3 regions of the Pseudomonas medicaginis genome follow, and region 2 is predicted to be linked to each of the others. Evidence: predicted binding sites of a transcription regulator. Region 2 holds the regulator's gene; each other region holds the start of a gene.
What was found. The regulator FliA, encoded in region 2, starts transcription of late flagellar genes. The targets are predictions, from matches to a motif close to CTAAAGTTTNNNNNNNNNNNGCCGNTAA.
Positions count from the first base shown of each region.

Region 1 (5,094 bases), 3.3 Mb from region 2:
CCCTCGATGGGCCGGTTTTTTTATGGGTGTTCAACCAGATCATCGGCTGAAACACAGAGCCTTGTGGCGAGGGGATTTATCCCCGCCGGGCCGCGAAGCGGCCCCAAACCTGCCAATTGAGTTTGCCTGGCTCACCTTTCTGGGACTGCCGCGCAGTCCAACGGGGATACATCCCTCGCCACAAGTGAGCCAAGCCAGGTTGATGTCAGTCGTCGAAATCCTGCCAGCCACCCATTTCTTTCCAGCGATTGACGATGCCGCAGAACAGCTCGGCGGTCTTCTCGGTGTCGTAGCGGGCCGAGTGAGCCTCGCGGCCATCGAAATCGATGTCGGCCGCCTGGCACGCTTTCGCCAGGACGGTCTGGCCGTACGCCAGGCCAGCCAGGGTCGCGGTGTCGAAGCTGGAAAACGGGTGGAACGGGTTGCGCTTCATGTCCAGGCGCGCGACGGCGGCGTTGAGGAAGCCCAGGTCGAAGCTGCTGTTGTGGCCGACCAGGATCGCTCGCTTGCACCCGTTGGCCTTCAGCGCCTTGCGCACGCCACGGAAGATGTCGGTCAGGGCCGTTTCTTCACTGACTGCCATGCGCAACGGGTGATCGAGCTTGATCCCGGTGAACTCCAGGGCCGCCGCTTCGACGTTGGCGCCTTCGAACGGCTCGACACGGAAGAAGTAGGTGTGGTCAGGGAACACAAAGCCTTTTTCGTCCATGCCGATGGTGGTCGCGGCGATTTCCAGCAAGGCGTCGGTGGCGGAGTTGAAACCACCGGTTTCTACGTCGACGACGACCGGCAGGTAGCCACGGAACCGCGCGGCCATGGGGTGACGGGCGCCGCCCGAACCACCGTTGCCGTCCAGTTCGTCGTCGAAATGATCTTCACTCACGCGTTTTCCTCCAGCAGGCGCCAGCGCAGTTTTTCACCGGCGCGCAGCGGGATGACAGCCAGATCGCCGAAAGGCAGGCTGGCGGGGGCGGTCCACTCATCGCGAACCAGGGTAATACGATCGGTGTTCACCGGCAGGCCATAGAAACGTGGGCCATGCAGGCTGGCGAAGCCTTCGAGTTTGTCCAGCGCGTTGCGCTGTTCGAAGGCTTCGGCGTACATCTCGATGGCGGCATAGGCGGTGTAGCAACCGGCGCAACCGCAGGCCGCTTCCTTGGCGTGCTGGGCGTGGGGTGCGGAGTCGGTGCCGAGGAAAAACTTGGCACTGCCGCTGGTGGCGGCGTCCAGCAAGGCTTCCTGGTGGGTATTGCGCTTGAGGATCGGCAGGCAATAGAAGTGCGGCCGGATCCCGCCCACCAGCATATGGTTGCGGTTGTACAGCAGGTGATGGGCGGTAATGGTCGCGCCGACGTTGGCCGGGGCCTCGTTGACGAACTGCACGGCATCGCCGGTGGTGATGTGTTCGAACACCACCTTGAGGGTCGGGAAGCGCTCCACGACGCGGCGCATGTGCTCGTCGATGAAGATTTTCTCGCGGTCGAATACGTCTACGTCGCCCCGGGTAACTTCACCATGGATCAACAACGGCATGCCGACTTCGGCCATGACTTCCAGCGCCGGGAAGATCTTGTCGATACTGGTGACGCCGGAATCGGAGTTGGTGGTGGCACCGGCCGGGTACAGCTTGGCGGCATGGACGAAGCCGCTGGCCTTGGCCTCGCGGATTTCTTCGGGCTGGGTGCGGTCGGTGAGGTAAAGCACCATCAACGGTTCGAAGCGGCTGCCAGCCGGGCGTGCGGCGAGGATACGCTGGCGATAGCCGTCGGCTTCGGCGGCGTTGCGCACTGGCGGAACCAGGTTAGGCATGATGATTGCGCGCCCGAAGGTGCGCGCGACATCGGCGACGGTATGGGTCAACACAGCACCATCGCGAAGATGAATATGCCAGTCGTCGGGACGCAGCAGGGTCAGGCGGTCGGACATTGGGGGGCTTCCAGGCGGGTCAAACTGTGGGAATGCTACCGGAAAAGACCGATTCAGGCACCCGCTATCAAGTTCTGGCGCAACTTACCGATAGCTCCTACAGGTGTGCCACGAATCCGTGTAGTGCGCCGGACAGGCGTCATGCCCTCGGCATGCGTCGATCTTTGTATAAAAGTCAGTGGAGCCTCCCGTGCGCCAGCGTTATCTAGCCTTGCTCAGTGTGTTTGCCAGCCTTCCCGCCATGGCGCTCACTTTCCAGACCCGTCTGGAGAGCATTGAGTGGACGGTCGAAGGCGACAAGTTCGAGTGCCGGCTGAGCCAGCCGATCACTGATTTTGGCAGTGGCGAGTTCGTGCGCCGGGCGGGCGAACAGGCCACGTTCCGTCTCAAGGCTTATAACCCGATGCTGGGCGGCGGTTCGGCCACCCTGCTGGCGGCCGCGGCGCCGTGGCAACCGGGGCGCGGCGACATCAACCTGGGTTCAGTCAGGATCGGCAGTGGCGACGTATTGTTCAACAGCTCCCAGGTCCAGGCCGGGCGCCTGATCAGTGGGCTGATGGAGGGGCGCAGCCCCGTGGTACGCCGCAACAGCGAGGACGGGCGGGTTTCGGAAGTGCGTCTGCTGCCGGTGCGCTTCAGCAAGGCGTTCAATGACTACCAAGGCTGTGTGGCGAAACTGTTGCCGAAGAATTTCGAGCAGGTGAAACAGACGCAAATCGGTTTTCCTGGCGAAGCGGTCGATCTCGATGCCCACGCCAAGGCTCAGTTGCAAGTGATGCTCGACTTCATCAAGGCCGATCCGAGCGTCAATCATGTCGAGCTTGATGGTCACTCCGATAACAGCGGCAACCGCCTGACCAATCGCGAACTGTCTCGCCGTCGGGCGCTGGCGGTCCAGGACTTCTTCAAGGCCAATGGTTTCCAGGAGTCGCAGATTACCCTGCGTTTCCACGGCGAGCGCTATCCCCTGGTGCCTAACACCAACGCTGCCAATCGCGCCAAGAACCGTCGCGTGGTCGTGCGCCTCGAGCGCGTGGCGGCTAGCCAGGCACCGGCACCCCAGGCACCCCAGGCACCCGCCGCGCAGCCGGCGCCCGCTGCCGGTCCTGCCAAGCCACCGGCGCCAACCGCGGCGCCGGCCAAGACACCGGCACCCACACCCGTCGGGGCAACGGCGCGGACCTCCTGATTGGATTTTACCGTCGCGCCGTCGACATAATCTGTCGCTTCGTCGTCATAAGCTGTCGCGCCTCTGTAAATTATCCGCGCTGGACGTTAGACTTCCCGGCTTTCCGTACAACCCGTGGAGTGATGGCATGGCGGACGTAAACAAGGTCGTTCTGGCGTATTCCGGCGGCCTGGACACTTCGGTGATCCTCAAGTGGCTGCAGGACACTTATAACTGCGAGGTGGTGACCTTCACCGCTGACCTGGGGCAGGGCGAAGAGGTCGAGCCTGCACGCGCCAAGGCCCAGGCCATGGGCGTCAAAGAGATCTACATCGATGACCTGCGCGAAGAGTTCGTCCGCGACTTCGTGTTCCCGATGTTCCGCGCCAATACCGTTTACGAAGGCGAGTACCTGCTGGGTACGTCCATCGCCCGTCCGTTGATTGCCAAGCGCTTGATCGAAATCGCCAACGAAACCGGCGCCGACGCCATTTCCCACGGCGCCACCGGCAAAGGCAACGACCAGGTGCGTTTCGAGCTGGGTGCCTATGCCCTCAAGCCGGGCGTGAAAGTCATTGCCCCGTGGCGTGAATGGGACCTGCTGTCCCGTGAAAAACTGATGGATTACGCCGAGAAGCACGCGATCCCGATCGAGCGTCACGGCAAGAAAAAATCCCCGTACTCGATGGACGCCAACCTGCTGCACATCTCCTATGAAGGCGGCGTGCTGGAAGACACCTGGACCGAGCACGAAGAAGACATGTGGCGCTGGACCGTCTCCCCGGAGAAGGCTCCCGATACTCCGCAATACCTGGAGCTGACCTATCGCAACGGCGATATCGTCGCACTGGACGGCGTGGAAATGACCCCGGCCACCGTGCTGGCGACCCTGAACCGCATCGGCGGCGAGCACGGCATCGGTCGCCTGGACATCGTCGAGAACCGCTATGTCGGCATGAAGTCCCGCGGCTGCTACGAAACCCCGGGCGGCACCATCATGCTGCGCGCCCACCGGGCGATCGAATCGATCACCCTGGACCGCGAAGTGGCTCACCTCAAGGATGAGTTGATGCCCAAGTACGCCAGCCTGATCTACACCGGCTACTGGTGGAGCCCTGAGCGTCTGATGCTGCAACAGATGATCGACGCTTCCCAGACCAACGTGAACGGTGTCGTGCGCCTGAAGCTGTACAAGGGCAATGTGATCGTGACCGGGCGCAAGTCCGACGACTCGCTGTTCGACGCCAACATCGCGACCTTCGAAGAAGACGGCGGTGCCTACAACCAGGCCGATGCGGCCGGTTTCATCAAGCTCAACGCCCTGCGCATGCGCATCGCGGCGAACAAGGGTCGCAAGCTGTTCTGACCCTGGTTATCAAAAAAAACGGCCTGCCTTGAGCAGGCCGTTTTTTTTGCCCTCTGTTCTGTACGTACGGCCTGCTGGTGGCGGCGCTGCCTCTTCATTCATCCTGCCCGTGGGCCGCGAGGTCTGCGTGGTGGTAGATGACGTACACGATGATGCTGGCGTGCTTCAAATGCACTGATCGACAGGGCTCGATCGGGCGCTGGGATTGGCGGCACAGAATGCAAAGGGTGTCTGGCGGTTCATGCCTGGATCGATGAAGGGTTGCCCGCCGCCGAGGGTCCTTGCCCGACCGGCACGGCAGTCGTTTGCGCCGACAGGTCGCGTCATCCAGGGTCTTCATGAAGTGTTTGTTCTTGCGAAAATCCGAAGGTGAATACAAGGAGCGATAATTGAAGTTGAGGGTGATGAAAAAGAGCAGCAATAGATAAAAAGGAAAGCTGATCAGGAACCAGAGGTAATACTCCCGGTCCTGATCATCCAGGAACGGCAGGGAAATGGCCGCGGAAGTTTCGGATAAAGTTGCGAATATGGCGATAAGGGTCATGGGGTTGGTAATAGTCTTCAAAGGTTTGTTCATGGTTAATGCTCATGGAGTATTCATGCTCGGTGAATTAATGGGGAATAGTGTCGATGG
Region 1 is NZ_OZ221631.1:5,859,286-5,864,379, reverse strand. It holds gene rnt (ribonuclease T) at 206-883, opposite strand; gene pyrC (dihydroorotase) at 880-1,926, opposite strand; gene ACMTA2_RS25750 (flagellar protein MotY) at 2,117-3,115, shown strand; gene ACMTA2_RS25745 (argininosuccinate synthase) at 3,243-4,460, shown strand; partial or broken gene ACMTA2_RS25740 (hypothetical protein) at 4,780-5,037, opposite strand.
Region 1: ACMTA2_RS25750 (flagellar protein MotY) is a predicted target of FliA. The motif match lies at 1,993-2,020, and genes of this name have one in related genera.

Region 2 (5,094 bases):
ACTGAGTCTGAGCTGCCTGTGATCACCTTGGAGCCAAGGTTGGAACAGATATTGCTCAATAGTCTGCAGAAGGCAGGACAAGGCTCGGAAGAGGGTGTCCTGCTGGAGCCAAGCATGGCCGAGAAGCTGCAGCGTTCGTTGATCGAAGCAGCCCAGCGGCAGGAAATGCAAGGCCAACCGGTGATCCTGCTGGTGGCCGGTCCGATTCGCGCGATGCTCTCGCGATTCGGGCGCCTCGCGGTCCCGGGGCTGCATGTGCTGGCGTATCAGGAAATACCGGACAACAAGCAAGTGACCATCGTTGCGACAGTAGGGCCCAACGGCTGAGGTAGTGGTTTATGCAAGTGAAGCGTTTTTTCGCCGCCGACATGCGTCAGGCCATGAAACTGGTTCGTGACGAGCTGGGCGCTGAAGCAGCCATCATTGGCAACCGTCGTATTGCCGGCGGTGTCGAACTGACGGCGGCCCTGGATTACAAATTGTCGGCGCTGGCTCCACGGATTCCGAACATGGAACTCGAAGACGAGCTGCGCAAGACCCAGTCGCGCATCGCCAGCGCCCAAGCCGAACTGAGCCTGCGCAGCAGCGAAGGCGAAGGGGCGGCGGGTACCAATCGTCAATTGTTCGCCGGTCAGCCACTGACCGCCGGCCTGCCATTGACCGCTGCCGAACCACTGATCGAACAGGCCCAGGCCGAACCGCGTCGTCCGGAGCCAGCGCCTGCCGCGCCAGCCCGTGGGCTCGACCCGCGCGCCCTGGACTCGATGCGCTTTGAACTCAACAGCCTGCGCGAGTTGATGGAAGTCCAACTCGGCTCCCTGGCCTGGAACCAGCTGCAAGGCAGCCGTCCGGCCCAGGCCAATCTGTGGCGTCGCCTGCAACGCATCGGCCTGTCCGGTCCGTTGTCCCGGGACCTGCTGGCGCTGATCAATGGCATCGAAGAGCCGCGCCAGGCCTGGCGCATGTTGTTGGCGCACCTGGCGCGGATGATCGCGACCCCGGAAGTCGAGCCGTTGGAAGAGGGCGGGGTAATTGCCATGGTCGGCCCTGCCGGCATGGGCAAGACCACCACCCTGGCCAAGCTCGCCGCCCGTTATGTACTCAAGTACGGCGCCCAGAGCATCGCCCTGGTGAGCATGGACAGTTTCCGCATCGGTGCCCAGGAACAACTCAAGACCCTGGGCCGGATCCTCAATGTGTCGGTGACCCATGTGGATCCGGGGCAATCCCTGGCCCAGGCGCTGGAGCCGCTGCTGCGCAAACGCGTCGTGCTGATCGATACCGCAGGCCTGCAAGCCAGCGATCCGGCCCTGCGCATGCAGCTCGAAAGCCTGGCCGGGCGCGGCATCAAGTCAAAAAATTATCTCGTGTTGGCAACCACCAGCCAGAAACAGGTTCTAACCGCCGCATACCACAGCTACAAACGCTGCGGGCTGGCCGGCTGCATCCTGACTAAGCTGGACGAAACGGCAAGCCTGGGCGAGGTGTTGAGCCTGGCGATCGGTCATGAACTACCGGTGGCCTACCTGACCGACGGGCCGCGGATCCCGGATGATTTGCATCTGCCGCGCCGTCATCAACTGGTCAGTCGTGCCGTGAGTGTGCAAATGCAGGAAGAACCCAGCGAAGAAGCCATGGCTGACATGTTCGCTGATATCTACCACAGCCCGACCAAGCAGGTCGGCTGAGGTAATCATGAAAATTTTTTGTACCTACATCGATGGCCTGCCTTGCATTGTTCCGTATGCGAACGCGCAGCCAGTAATGTGGCCTCCGTCTAAGAAGACAAGGTAAAGAACGAACATGGGCAGCATGCATCCCGTACAGGTGATCGCGGTGACCGGCGGCAAAGGTGGCGTCGGGAAGACTAACGTGTCAGTGAACTTGTCCCTGGCTCTGGCAGAGCTTGGCCGACGGGTCATGCTGCTGGACGCCGACCTGGGCCTGGCGAACGTCGACGTGTTGCTGGGGCTTACCCCCAAGCGCACCCTGGCGGACGTGATCGAAGGCCGTTGCGAACTGCGCGACGTGTTGTTGCAGGGGCCGGGCGGGATTCGCATCGTGCCGGCGGCCTCGGGCACCCAGAGCATGGTTCACCTGACCCCGGCGCAGCACGCGGGCCTGATCCAGGCTTTCAGTGACATCGGCGACAACCTCGATGTGCTGGTGATCGACACCGCGGCCGGCATCGGCGACTCGGTCGTCAGTTTCGTGCGCGCCGCCCAGGAAGTGCTGCTGGTGGTCTGCGATGAGCCAACGTCCATCACCGACGCCTACGCCCTGATCAAACTGCTTAACCGCGACTATGGCATGAACCGCTTCCGCGTCCTGGCCAACATGGCCCAGAGCCCGCAGGAAGGACGCAACCTGTTCGCCAAGTTGACCAAGGTCACCGATCGCTTCCTGGACGTCGCCCTACAATACGTCGGCGCCGTGCCGTACGACGAAAGCGTGCGCAAGGCCGTCCAGAAGCAACGTGCCGTTTATGAAGCCTTTCCACGTTCCAAATGCGCGCTGGCGTTCAAGGCGATCGCCCAGAAGGTCGACACCTGGCCGCTGCCGGCCAACCCTCGCGGGCATCTGGAATTTTTCGTCGAGCGTCTTGTGCAACAAACAGCAGGGCCCGTGCTATGACAGCCAGCGGTTACAACCACCTCTACAAAAAATCGGCACGGGACGCCCAGTACGAATTGATCGAGCGTTACGCGCCACTGGTCAAGCGTATCGCCTATCACTTGCTGGCGCGATTGCCAGCCAGCGTGCAGGTCGAGGACTTGATCCAGGCCGGCATGATCGGCCTGCTTGAAGTGTCGAACAAATACGACGCCAGCAAGGGTGCCAGTTTCGAGACCTATGCCGGTATACGCATTCGCGGGGCGATGCTCGATGAAGTCCGCAAGGGCGATTGGGCCCCGCGTTCGGTGCACCGCAATACCCGCATGGTCAGCGACGCGATTCGGGCAATTGAAGCGAAAACCGGACGTGACGCTAAAGATCACGAAGTTGCGGCCGAACTCCAGTTGAGTCTCGATGATTATTACGGGATTTTGAACGATACCTTGGGCAGCCGCCTGTTCAGTTTCGACGACCTGCTTCAGGACGGCGAACACGAAGGGCTGCATGAGGATGGCGCGAGTGCTCACATGGAGCCATCGCGTGACCTGGAAGATGAGCGTTTCCAGAGCGCGCTGGCGGATGCGATTGCCAATTTGCCGGAGCGTGAGCGACTGGTCTTGGCGCTGTACTACGACGAAGAGCTGAATCTCAAGGAAATCGGTGAGGTCCTGGGGGTCAGCGAATCGCGGGTCAGCCAGTTACACAGCCAGTGCGCGGCCCGTTTGCGGGGGCGTTTGGGGGAGTGGCGAGCGCGCTGACAGGCAGTGTGGGGACACTGCGAACGAGGCTGGCCTGGCAGGTACTGCGCCAGTCTCCGTCCGTTGTGCTCCAGGCTGTTGTCGAGCGTTGTGCCGGATTGATTGAAATGGCGCGTCCAGGTGCTGGGCGCGTTTAAGACTGCTTGGAGGTCGAATTGGACAAGAACATGAAAATCCTCATCGTTGATGACTTCTCAACGATGCGGCGGATCATTAAAAACCTGTTGCGTGACCTTGGGTTCACCAACACGGCCGAAGCAGATGACGGGACCACTGCGCTCCCGATGTTGCACAGTGGCAACTTCGATTTCCTGGTCACCGACTGGAACATGCCGGGCATGACCGGTATCGACCTGCTGCGCCAAGTGCGTGCCGACGAAAAACTCAAGCATCTTCCGGTGCTGATGGTCACTGCCGAAGCCAAGCGCGAGCAGATCATCGAAGCGGCCCAGGCTGGTGTAAACGGCTATGTGGTCAAACCCTTCACGGCCCAGGCGTTGAAAGAGAAGATCGAAAAAATCTTCGAACGCATCGGTTAACGGCGCCACGGGGGAGCTATGGACAACGAATCTTCAATGGGCGATTTCGAATCGACCCTGAAAAAACATGCCCGCGAACTGGTCGACAGCCTTGAAAAAGGTCGCTTTGGCGATGCGGTTCAAATGATCCATGAGCTCAACCAGACCCGTGACCGCGGTCTGTATCAGGAAGTGGGCAAGCTCACGCGTGAACTGCACAGCGCGATTGTCAATTTCCAGATCGACCCGCACATGCCGCAGGCCGAGGAAGTCTCGCAGATCACCGACGCCACCGAGCGCCTGGGGTATGTGGTCAAGCTGACCGAGGCCGCCGCCAACCGCACCATGGACCTGGTGGAAAGTGCAACGCCGCTGGTCAATGGCCTGAGCGAAGAAGCCCAGGCCTTGAGCACCGACTGGGGCCGGTTCATGCGTCGCGAAGTCGGCGCTGAAGAGTTCCGGGAACTGGCCCGTCGGGTCGACGGTTTCCTGACGCGCAGCAGCACCGAGAACCGCGCGGTGGCAAGCAACCTCAACGACATTCTGCTGGCCCAGGACTATCAGGACCTGACCGGCCAGGTGATCAAGCGTGTGACCCAACTGGTCACCGAAGTGGAAAGCAACCTGCTCAAACTGGTGCTGATGGCCAGCCAGGTCGACCGCTTTGCAGGCATCGAACACGACCGTGAAGCGATGCTTGCTGAAAAAGATCCACAAAAACATCTCTCGCAGGGTGAAGGTCCGCAAATTCATGCCGATAAAAGAGAAGACGTTATGTCCGGTCAGGACGATGTGGACGATCTGCTGTCCAGCCTTGGATTTTGATTTAGCCCTATTTTAGGAGCAGCCATTAATGAGCTTCGGCGCCGATGAAGAGATCCTTCAGGATTTCCTGGTTGAGGCCGGCGAGATTCTAGAGCAACTGTCCGAACAGCTGGTCGAGCTGGAAAGCCGACCTGATGATGCGGACCTGCTCAATGCAATTTTTCGCGGTTTCCACACTGTAAAAGGAGGCGCCGGCTTCCTCCAGCTCAACGAGCTGGTGGAGTGCTGTCACATTGCCGAGAACGTGTTCGACATCCTGCGCAAGGGTGAGCGTCGCGTTGATTCGGAGTTGATGGACGTGGTGCTCGAAGCGCTGGATGCGGTCAACAGCATGTTCAGCGAAGTGCGTGAGCGCTCGCCGATTACCCCTGCCACCC
Region 2 is NZ_OZ221631.1:2,065,354-2,070,447, forward strand. It holds gene flhA (flagellar biosynthesis protein FlhA) at 1-327, shown strand, start outside; gene flhF (flagellar biosynthesis GTPase FlhF) at 339-1,688, shown strand; gene fleN (flagellar synthesis regulator FleN) at 1,804-2,634, shown strand; gene fliA (RNA polymerase sigma factor FliA) at 2,631-3,374, shown strand; gene ACMTA2_RS09120 (chemotaxis response regulator CheY) at 3,542-3,913, shown strand; gene ACMTA2_RS09125 (protein phosphatase CheZ) at 3,932-4,717, shown strand; gene ACMTA2_RS09130 (chemotaxis protein CheA) at 4,746-5,094, shown strand, end outside.

Region 3 (5,094 bases), 1.2 Mb from region 2:
CCAGGTAGGTGAAGCCAGAGCGGTGGTGGGTCTGGCAGTGGGTGATGACTTCTTTGTCAGGGGTGATGCCCAATTGTTCGAGGATTTGCGCCATGTCCCGGCGGATGCGCAGGTTGCGCGCCGGGTCCATGCCAGCCGTCCATTCGAAATTGACCGCGCCGGGAATGTGTCCGCCCCGGGCTGCGACGACTTTCTCGCCAGAGTACTCCAGCGGGCCACGAGCATCCCAGATGGCCAGGTCCGCAGCGCCGAGACGGCTTTGCAGGTATTCGCGGGTGGCGGTGGGGGCTTCGTGCAGCGTCAGGCTGACCGGCCCTGCGACGGGCGCGGGGACGTCGATGGACACCGGCAGGCCTTCGTCCAGCCACGACAGCAAGCCGCCGTCGAGGTAGTGGTAGTTGGCGTGGCCGATCACGTCCAGCAACCAGATAAAACGCCCGGCCCAGCCGCCGCCTTCATCGTCATAGACCACGTAGACCGCCTCCGGGTGATGCCCGAGTTCGCCGAACAGCGCTTCCAGGTCGGCCTTGGCCGGCAACAGGCCCGGCGCCGGTGGCTGGCCGAGCTGGGTGCGCTTGGGGTCGACAAAACGTGCGCCGGGGATATGCCCGGTGCTGTAGCGGGCGGCGCTGGTCAGGTCCACCAGAATCAGTTCGCGGGCGTCGAGGCGCGGCAGCAGTTCGCTCGGCTCGATCACCAGCGGCAAGCCAGAGAAGTCAGGCATGTGAGGTCTCCAGGGGCGCAAAGGGAAAGGATTGTAGCAAGTTCAGCGGCCGCGGTTGGTAAAGGTATGCAGGGCCCTTTCGATGCATTGCACGGTTTTGCCGAAGGCTTGAACGGTGACGTCCGAGAAGGGGCCGCCGCCCTGGTCCACCGCCACCAGCATGATCACCCGGCCATTGCAGGTCAGTGAGCGCAACAGCAGGTGGTCACCGCGGAACAGGCTGCGCAGGCCCGGTGGCAGCAGCGCAGAAAACTGCGCGTTGTTGTCCGGGTTCAGGCGAACCTGGGCCTGTTGGGCCAGCAATCGTTGCAATATCTTGCTCTGGCTGATGGTAAAGCTCATGGCTGCGGCTTCCCTGGGCAGGCCGGCGGTCTGATGCACGCGCACGCTGGACTGGCTGCGGTCGGCCATCAGGATCATCACCCGGCGCATGCCGCAGGCCACCAGGACGTCCCGTGCCGAAGTGGTCAGGTGCATGGCATTGCGGAAGGGGCTCGGTTCCACGAGCATGGCGGAACATTGCTGGCGCCACCGGCTCAGGTCCTGGGTGCTGGGCGGGGCGGGGGGCAGCAAGCCGGGGTGGATGCGTCGGCTGCCCGAGGGCCAGATCAGCGCCACGGCCGGGTGCCAGAGATCCGGCATGGCGTGGTGACGGGCGCTGTTGGCGGCTTGTTGGTGCAACTGTTGCTGGACCTCATCCATCGATATCTGCAGGTACAAACTGGTGAGGTATTGCCAGCGGGCGTTGTGAGGGCTGTCCCAGGCCTGTTGTGCTGCCAGGGCCAGACCGTTGGCCAGCAACACGGTGTTGGCCGGCTGGTTGAGCCAGCGCCGCAGGGTCGGGTCGTCGTCCAGGCGATTCTGCTGGCGCAACGGGTGTTCGCTGTCCCGGGCGATACGCAGGACCTTCACCAGTTCGCGGCGTTCATTGAGCAACAGGCGATAACCTTGCGCCACCCAGATGGGCAGGCGCCAGGTCTCCACCAGTGCCAGGCAGATTTCCAGCAGGCGGACGCCGAACAGTTCGCGCTCTACCTTGCGCGCGGGCTCGCCTTTATGGACGACCCGCAGCTCCCACTCCCCCAGCAACCGTGGATGCGTCAGGGCCAGTGGCCAGAGCGGCGACAGGAACAACAGGCTGCCCCAGTGAATGTCCTGCCACAGCCGCGCCAGGCGGCTGGCAAAGAAACCATTGGCCTGTTGCGTGGCGTGCTGGCTGATCAATTGCAGCTGGCGCAAGGCGATGGGAATTTCGTTCCCCGGCAACGACGGCAGGCGGGCGAGCAGTTCCTCGGTGCGCTTGAGGCCGAGGCGGTTGATGGCGACTTCGAGGTTTTCCGCAGGTTCTGCAAGGCTGCCATGGGTATGGTGGTTGGCCTCGCGGATGACGCTCAGGGCCAGGGCGGGGCTGTCTTGCATCAGCTCGGCGATGTCGCGCAATGAGCGGCGGCTGTCGGCGAGGGCCTTGCAGACCAGGTCGTGGCTGGCCTGGGGCACGGGCAGGTGCACGCCATTGAGCAGCTTTACCCAGCCTTCGAGGGTGCTCGGTCGCGGTGTTGGAACCTTGGTTTCGTTAGTCATGGCAGGACGTGATCATCGTATGAATTCTCCACGCCCGGAACGGGGCAAATTGGCTTTTCGCCAGAACAGCCTATAGTCTGGCGCAGTTTTGCCGATAAGTAGAAGAAGAGATTTTTCAGCTTCCGAATATGACCTTGAACCCGACTTAAATAAGTACTTTCTATCTATGGCTAAAATTATCGGCATCATTGTCGTGTTCGCGAGCGTACTCGGCGGATACGTGCTTTCCCATGGCAAGATTGCCGCCCTTATCCAGCCCTTCGAGGTCTTGATCATCGGCGGCGCGGCCCTCGGAGCCTTCTTGCAGGCCAACCCTGGCTATATGACGATGCACGTGCTCAAGAAATCCCTGGGCATGTTCAGCTCGCGCTTCAGCCACACCTTTTACCTCGAGGTGCTGGGGCTGATCTACGAGATCCTCAACAAGAGCCGCCGCGAAGGCATGATGGCGATCGAAGGCGATATCGAAGACGCCGCCGCCAGCCCGATCTTCGCCAAGTATCCCGCCGTTCTCAAGGACGCCCGCATGACGGCGTTCATCTGTGATTACCTGCGCATCATGTCGTCCGGCAACATGGCGCCCCATGAGCTCGAAGGCCTGTTCGACATGGAGCTGTACAGCCTCAAGGAAGACCTGGAGCACCCCTCCCACGCGGTCAACGGTATTGCCGACGGCATGCCCGGCTTCGGTATCGTCGCGGCGGTATTGGGGATCGTGGTGACCATGGCGTCCCTGGGCGATGGCGACCAGAAGTCCATCGGCCTGCACGTTGGCGCGGCACTGGTGGGTACTTTCTTCGGTATTTTGGCAGCGTACGGTTTCTTCGGTCCGCTGGCCCACTCCCTGGCCCATGATGCCAAGGAAGAACTCAACGTCTACGAAGCCATCAAGGCGTCCCTGGTGGCCTCGGCCTCGGGCATGCCGCCATCGCTGGCGGTGGAGTTCGGTCGCAAGGTCCTGTACCCGGCGCACCGTCCAAGCTTCGCCGAGCTAGAACAAGCGGTTCGCGGTCGCTAAGATGGAAAATAACCAGCCGATCATCGTCAAGCGCGTCAAGCGCATTGCCGGCGGGCACCATGGCGGTGCCTGGAAAATTGCCTTCGCCGACTTCGCAACGGCGATGATGGCGTTCTTCCTGGTGCTGTGGCTGCTGTCCACAGCAACCCCGGAACAGAAAATTGCCATCGCCGGTTACTTCAAGGACCCGGTCGGCTTTTCCGAAAGCGGCACGCCCTACATCATCGACCTGGGCGGTTCGCCGACCCTGGCGCCGGAAAACACCCTCAACCCCGAGGTGAAGTCCCAGCCCCAGCCCGACAAGGTGACGGTGGATTCCGAGCAAGTCGAGGGCATGGCCGAGCAGGTCGAGCGCGAGCGCCTGGAGTTGCTGTTGCAGGAATTGCAGAACAAGGTCGAAGAGAATCCGCAACTGCAGAAATTCAAGGACCAGATCCTGTTCGAAATCACGCCGAACGGCTTGCGCATCCAGATCATGGACGCCGAGAACCGGCCGATGTTCGACTCTGGCAGCGCGCGCCTGAAGCCGTATTTCGAAGACATCCTGCTGGCCATGGCCGACACCATCAAGGCCGTTCCGAACAAGATCAGCATCAGTGGTCATACCGATGCCAAGCCCTACATCGGCAAGGGTGACTACGGTAACTGGGAGTTGTCCGCCAACCGCGCCAACGCGGCCCGTCGCGCCCTGGTGGCCGGCAGCTACCCGGACGAGCAGGTGGCACGGGTGGTCGGTTATGCGTCTTCTGCGCTGTTCGACCGCAAGGACCCATTCAACCCGGTCAACCGGCGCATCGATATCGTGGTGTTGACCAAGAAGGCGCAGAAAGCCATCGAGGGCTCACAAACCGACGATCCGGCGCCCGATCCGGCCCCGGGCGAGGGCGCGCCGGGTGAAGTCCCCGCTCCATCCGACGCACCTGGGGCGGCGGTCGATCCGAATGCGTTGCCCGCAGACCAGCAACCCGTGCCGGCCCATGAGCTGCGCGAACGGCTTAACCTGTTCGACGATGCCGCGCCAACACCGGCCGCGCCGCCGGCTCAGTGATCTGACTGGCGAGCGCAAACCTGTGGCGAGGGGATTTATCCCCGCTGGGTTGCGCTGCAGCCCCTCTTTTCATCTGATACTCGGGATGGAATACAAAGGGGCGCTTCGCGCCCCAGCGGGGATAAATCCCCTCGCCACAAATGCGGGTCAGTAACTGCTTTCCGGCAAGCTGGCGATGATCGAGCGGTAGCTGTTCATTCGTTGTTGATGCACGCGACCTTCTTCCAGCGCCTTGAGCAGGGCGCAACCGGGTTCGCGGTCGTGCTTGCAGTCGCGGAAGCGGCAGGTGCCGATCAGCTCGTTGAACTCGATGAACCCGGCTTCGACATCGCTCCGGCTGACGTGGCCCAGGCCGAACTCTCGGATCCCCGGTGAGTCGATCAATTCACCGCCGCCAGGGAAGTGGAACAGCCGCGCCGTGGTGGTGGTGTGGGTGCCCTGGCCGGACAGCTCGGACAACGGCCCTACGCGGGTCTCGACTTCCGGCAGCAGGCTGTTGACCAGCGAAGACTTGCCGACGCCTGACTGGCCGACGAACACGCTGATGCGCCCGTCCAGCTGCCGCTGCAATTGTTCCATGCCGTTTCCGTGATGGGCCGAGACTTCCAGCACCGGATAACCCAGGTCCCGATAGACCGACAGCAGGGCGTTCAGCGCCGGGGCGTTGTGTTCGTCGATCAGGTCGAATTTGTTGAGCAGCAACAGCGGACGGATGCCGGCATG
Region 3 is NZ_OZ221631.1:890,992-896,085, forward strand. It holds gene rhdA (thiosulfate sulfurtransferase) at 1-724, opposite strand, end outside; gene ACMTA2_RS03875 (HDOD domain-containing protein) at 767-2,305, opposite strand; gene motA (flagellar motor stator protein MotA) at 2,472-3,323, shown strand; gene motB (flagellar motor protein MotB) at 3,325-4,371, shown strand; gene rsgA (small ribosomal subunit biogenesis GTPase RsgA) at 4,519-5,094, opposite strand, start outside.
Region 3: motA (flagellar motor stator protein MotA) is a predicted target of FliA. The motif match lies at 2,376-2,403, and genes of this name have one in related genera.